Regions from separate parts of the Oribacterium sp. FC2011 genome, predicted to be linked through region 2. Evidence: riboswitches for the same ligand, from Rfam matches in the RefSeq annotation. Region 2 holds a riboswitch; the other holds the start of a gene.

Region 1 (3,203 bases), on a different contig from region 2:
AACCTGCTATTAGAACATCTGATGAACACGCATTAGAAGCGATACATAGAGGGGTATCTCCATTTAAGGTTGAAATCGCAGAGTATATAAGAAACAATTGTCTGAGGCAAGATAGTTATAAAGAGGAGTTAGATGAACTCAGGCAATTGTCTGAAAGGAGTATATCAGGGGTTATTACTACAAATTATGATAAACTTCTTGAACAAATTTTTGGTGGATATTCCACTTTTGTAGGACAAAATGAGCTTATTTTTTCTGCATTACAAGGTGTGGCTGAAATATATAAAATACATGGGGATATAGATAAGCCTGATAGTATAGTAATCAATGAGGATGACTATGTTGAGTTTGAATCTAAAAGCGCATATCTTGCAGCAAAGCTTCTTACGATTTTTATGGAATATCCAATAATATTTATGGGCTATTCTATAAGTGATTCAAATATTATCAATATCATAAAAGCTATAGTTGAATGCTTAAATGATGAGCAGCTTAAAATGTTGGAAGATAGATTTATATTTGTAGAATATAGGGAAAATTTTGTTGGAACTGAAATCACGCCTTATGTGATTATGGCAGGAGATAAGCCTCTTTCAATGAAAAGAGTAATACTGTCAGATTTTATGCTATTATATAAGGCTTTAGAGAACAAAAGAGCAAAATTGCCTGTTAAGATTTTACGAAGATTTAAACAGGAGATTTATGACTATACTATCACAAGTGTACCAACGGGACATTTGAGAGTGGCAGCATTGGACGATAAAAGGGTAGGAGATGAGGAATTAGTTTTATCAATTGGAAAAATGTCGGATTACGGACTCAAGGGACTTAGTGGAATAAGACCAAATGAGTGGTATAGAAATGTCATATTAAACGATCTTGATTTTGCAGCTGATGATCTTTTAGAATATGCATTTCCTTCGTTGATAAAGCAGAACTCAGGCCGATTACCAATAAATAAATACTTAAATGAGGCTACTAAGAAATTCGAGGAATGTGAAAAAGTTGCTGCAGCATTGGACTTTGAACACATCATATCCAATACAATAAAGAGAAATAGGAGATGTTTAGGTCAATATACATCAGTGATGCAAATATGGAATCAAGAGAAATCATCGTTAGAAAGAGCGACAAGATTGATTTCACATCTGCCTGAAGACAAGATAGATGTATCTGAACTAGAAAAAGTATTACAAGAAATTTTTTCTAATGATGCTAATGTATTAGAAACTGCTCCAGATGGAACAAGAAGCCATATTAGAAGACTGATATTGGTGTATGACTATTTAAAGTGGCGGAAATAAAAAGAACTTCACGACTAAAGCATTTGTAAACAAACACCGCTCGTGAAGCCCTTGTAATTCCGTCATCAACGCTTTTGAATTAAGCATCTATAAATAGACACCGAACGCAAAAACGCTATGTAATCTAGTTCTTGTTAATTATACAATTAGGATATGATTATGTAAATATGTTTTTGATATTTGGAGCAGCTTTGTATTCTCAGTAACTTGAATAATGTCTACGGTAAATAAATTGCTTTACATGAACGAAATAATGGTATATGATTCCAAAAGAAACAGATGATTAAATCATCTTTAAAAATGAATATGATCTTCGGGGAAGGTGAAATTCCTTATCGGCGGTAAAGCCCGCGAGCCTTATGGCAGGATCCGGTTAGATTCCGGGGCCGACAGTATAGTCTGGATGGAAGAAGATAGAGAAATCGAAATATCGGTTTTCTTTTTGCTAGGTATATCAACCCCGAAACAGTTATGTTTCGGGGTTTTTTTATGAAAAAACGATTTACTTTAGCTCTTATAAATGAATGTTCAAATAATATTGAAATGTTTCAGGATTTCAATATTTCTTCTTCCTTCTCATCACCTCTTAATGCTGTTTTTCGAGTCTTAATATTTGACATTCAGATGTAAGCTTATTGGCTAATAAAAAATATTTTATGTCTTAAGAATAGGCAGTTCCCAGGATCAGAGAGGAGTCCCATTGGAAAATGAAAAATATATGCGTCGTGCAATTGAGCTGGCAAGGCTGGGAGAAGGATGGTGCCATCCAAATCCTTTGGTCGGAGCGGTAATTATAAAGGACGGAAACATTATCGGAGAAGGGTTTCATGAACGGTACGGAAGTCTTCACGCAGAGCGTAATGCTATAAAAAATCTGTCTGAGAGTGCGGAAGGTGCAACACTGTATGTGACACTGGAGCCCTGCTGTCATCACGGGAAGCAGCCGCCCTGTACCGAAGCTGTTCTGGAGAGCGGGATAAAGAAGGTGGTGATAGGTTCCCGGGATCCAAATCCGAAGGTGGCAGGAAAAGGAGTAAGGTTTCTGAAAGAGAATGGGATCGAAGTGGTGGAGGATTTTCTAAAGGATGAGTGTGATGAACTGAATCCGGTTTTCTTTCATTTTATGACCACAAAAAAGCCTTATGTCACTATGAAGTATGCCATGACCATGGATGGAAAAATCGCAACAAAAACCGGCAGATCCAAATGGATCACGGGGGAAGAGGCGAGAAGGCGGGTTCAGGAAATGAGACATGCTCATATGGGGATAATGGTGGGAATAGGAACTGTTTTGGCAGATGATCCTATGCTGAATTGCCGGATACCGGGAGGAAGGTCACCTGTGAGGATCATTTGTGACAGTCAATTGAGAATTCCGCTTGATTATGAAATTGTAAAGACAGCTGATGATTACAGCACCATCGTGGCTTGTGGTTTTCCCGGGATTCCCGTTGGTGAGTTAGATCCGGAGCACGATTTTTCCCATGATATATCTGAAAACCTGATCATGGGTGATAGTCATGAGGATTCAGGATTTCATGAAGATCTGTGTTTAAGAGATATAGCTTTCAAACTAAAGGAGCTTGGTAAAGCCGGGATCACGGTCATCAATTGTTGTCCGGAAGAAAGGATAACCGAGTCCGGTGTTGATCTCCAAAAACTGATGACTATCCTTGGTGAAAGAGGAATCGACAGCATACTTCTGGAGGGCGGAGGAACACTCAACGAAAGCGCATTGAAGGCAGGAATCGTAAATGAAATTGATGCTTTTATCGCACCAAAGATTTTTGCCGGTAATGCAAAAACTCCGGTCATGGGTTTGGGAGTGGATAATCCAGAGGACGCCTACAGATGCGAGATAAAAGATGTGGAACAAATCGGTGAAGACATTCTGATCAG
Region 2 (3,203 bases):
GCGTTAATGTCCCAGTCCCGGACTTCAAGGAGTGCCTTTGCAAGTTTTTCTGCGGAACGTCTGAAAATAATCTCGCCCTTTCCGGATGTGGCGCCACGGGGATCGCCTCCGATTCCGATAGGCTTTCCGTCGGAAGTTCTTAAGTCCTCTCCCATCCAATTGATGGCAGCTTCACCTGAAAAATTCAGGATTTTCTTTCCTTTGTAGCCTCCGTCTTTGTAGCCGGTTTCCGAAAGCTCAAGTTTGACGGTTTCAGGGTGAATCGCCATGATCATGGAGGTTTCCATCTCTCCTCCGTGGAAATCCCAATGATTATCCGGGCTTATGGTGGCCTGAACTTCAGGATCCAGGAAAGCACCTGATGTCAGAACAAAGGTGAAGATTCCGAAATCATGACGTAGCTGTCTTGAAAGAATATCAGCCACCGGACGGTTTCCTCCGTGACAAATAAGGAAAACAAGCTTCTTGAAGCCGTGATTTTGTATAGACTCAGCAATGTCATAAAGCATGTGGTAGTAGGTATCCGGCTTAAAGGAAACGGAGCCGGAGAAATTAAGATGCTCTATGGAAAGTCCCACCGGGATTACAGGAAAAATGAGCATGGGGAAATCAGGATCGATTTTCTCAAGCTCTTCTTTAACGTATTTGGGCATCGCTTCCGCTATCATTGAATCTGTGCCCAGAGGTGCCTGCGACCCATGCTGTTCTATGGCGCCGAGAGGTATGAGGACCATAGTTCGGTCCTTGTCGATAGCTTCCATTTCTTTTCTGGTTAAATCTCTGTAATTCTGAATCATGATAGTCTCCTGTTTGAAGGTGAAATAAGGTTACTGATTAAAGCCCCGGGGACTCACGGAAACTCTTTTACCCGGTCTTCACTACAGTAAAGAAAAGGCGAATGCCTCCGGATCGGAAACATTCGCCACCTGATGATCTTATGATATGGAAATAAATGTCTCCATAAAACCTGAAGTTATGCCTGTGCTGCGCTGTTCATTGAACGAAACCCTGGAACAGCAGCCCTTACTCTGCTGAAGATCACATATGAAAGTGTGTAAACCAAAGTGAGCTTGATGAGGTTAAACGGAATTGTTGCAAGGATGATAAAGGTCGGAAGATTCTTGATGAGAGGATTTACCGAAGATACCATAACCACAACATCGTCAATGCTTACGCCCATGGCCTTGGCATACATAGGAAGTGTGATGAAAGCATTGCAGAAGCACATCCATGCGGTGCGGATGAAAACATTGGTGATGAGTAAGATGGCAATGCTCTTTATGGACTTATCAGACTTCTTGTACATGAGCCACATAGGAACGATGAAAATAAACGCTCCAAGAAGGTTTGAAACCTCACCTACATACATGCTGTTTGTTCCCACTGTGAAAAGCTTGATGAGAAGCTTTGAAACTTCAACAAAGAATGCGGAAAATGGTCCGAGAGTGAAAAGTGCGATTACGCTCGGCATATCACTGAAGTCTATCTTGTAGAACGGCGGGAAGAAAGGAATGCTGAATTCAAGGGACATGAGCACTCCCGCAAGAGCTGCAAGAAGTCCGGTGTAAACCATTTTCTGAATGTTTGATCTGTTTGTCATAATGTTGTCCTCCAAAATTATAATGATAATTGAGGAAACAAGCTCTTTGAGATGGTTGAAATTTCGATCTATAATCGAACCGGAAATGCCCGGTAACGAAAAAAATCTCAGTACCTGAAATTCGGGTACTGAGATAAATCGTCGTTTATTTCACGTTTTCTTCTCTCATCCAGACTATACTGTCGGTACCGGAATCACACCGGTTCATGCACAAAGGCTCGCGGACTATACCGCCGGTAGGGAATCACACCCTGCCCCGAAGAACTTATTTCGTTTTCTGACTTTAGACTAGCATCAGAAGGCAGGACTGTCAACAGGTGATTTTGTATACGGTGAGGGTTCACAATACATTTTTATGAGAAATCCTGGGAAAATCCACGGGGGACCACTCTCGTTGGTGAGAACTGTTTCAAGTGTATTTCGAAATGATTAAGTACATTTTTTGTAAAAATATTGAAAAAATTATGGAAATCTTAATTATTTGCTGTATAATAGGCAAGGTAATTATGTATCACCCAAAGTGGTAAAAAATGCAAAAGAGGTATATTGAGATGAAAACTTCTAAGAAAATCTTAGCTGTCGCAATGACAGGCGTAATCGCAGCTTCAATGGCAGTTCCTGCATTTGCATCATCACAGGTTCGCAACATTGATCCATATTCAGGATCAGCTCTTGCTGCCAATGACGCTAATGCAAAGCATGATGCTATCATGGCTTCATGGGATGCTTATGTTCAGTCAGTAGGTGGTGAGGAAGCAGCTGCAGCAATTGCAAACGCTTCACAGGGAATCAAGCTTGCTCAGAACACAACAGAGTCAAGAATTGCCAATTCCAAGGCAGCAGCAGCTCAGGCTAACAACACTATTGAGCTTGCAAAGGAAGAGTTAGCAGGCAATACAGTAGTTGTAGCACCTGTAGTTACTTCAGCTGATTTAGCAGCTATTGCCAATGCAACATATGAGGCAACTCACGGCGCTAACTAATTTTAGTGCATAACGGTTTTCACTAAGAAAATCGGAGCCCATATCAATGATTGTATAGAGGTCATTGATATGGGCTCCATTTTTTTGATTTTTCCGGGAGACAGTGAATCTCTTATACATGTTTTGATGGAAAAACGTAGAATAAATGTAACATTTTGCAAGTGCCTTTTGGAATATAATGAACTTAGGGACTGGTGCTTATTTCAGGATCTTCGCGTAATGAATGGATAGCCATATGATCTTCAAAAACACCTGTATCCTAAAGTAAGGGGTTAGAGTTATGAATAAAATACCGGGTAAGTTATTGGTATCAATGATGTTAAGCGGGGTTATGATATCCGGCTTTGCGATACCTGCGATGGCGGACAATGTAGTGACAGTTTCTTCACTGCCCTCTTCCACATCTGCATATACAACATCAAACAGTCAGAATAAATCGTCTGCTGCTATCGGCGTTGAGCCGGGTTCTGAAGTCGCTTCAGGCAAAGCTGTTACACCGGTTATAACAGCTGCTGTCAATGTCCAGACCGCAGAGACTATCACGACACAAAATGTATCGTCAGCTTCATCATCAGAATCTTCAAAGGTTACGATACCCGTTATAAACGCGGCAGACACGA

Evidence for each region. A riboswitch is a leader RNA that binds a small molecule or an ion and turns the genes downstream of it on or off. The one in region 2 is predicted to bind FMN.
Region 1: linked by a shared signal. The riboswitch ahead of ribD (bifunctional diaminohydroxyphosphoribosylaminopyrimidine deaminase/5-amino-6-(5-phosphoribosylamino)uracil reductase RibD) and the one ahead of T357_RS0107960 (ECF transporter S component) in region 2 are both predicted to bind FMN.

Annotation. Positions count from the first base shown of each region.
Region 1 covers NZ_JNJM01000007.1:48,665-51,867, reverse strand. Annotated here, with positions in the region: gene T357_RS0107085 (SIR2 family protein) at 1-1,304, shown strand, start outside; FMN riboswitch at 1,610-1,723, shown strand; gene ribD (bifunctional diaminohydroxyphosphoribosylaminopyrimidine deaminase/5-amino-6-(5-phosphoribosylamino)uracil reductase RibD) at 2,005-3,203, shown strand, end outside.
Region 2 covers NZ_JNJM01000008.1:60,230-63,432, forward strand. Annotated here, with positions in the region: gene T357_RS0107955 (creatininase family protein) at 1-797, opposite strand, end outside; gene T357_RS0107960 (ECF transporter S component) at 974-1,600, opposite strand; FMN riboswitch at 1,754-1,868, opposite strand; gene T357_RS0107965 (hypothetical protein) at 2,152-2,583, shown strand; gene T357_RS0107975 (hypothetical protein) at 2,864-3,203, shown strand, end outside.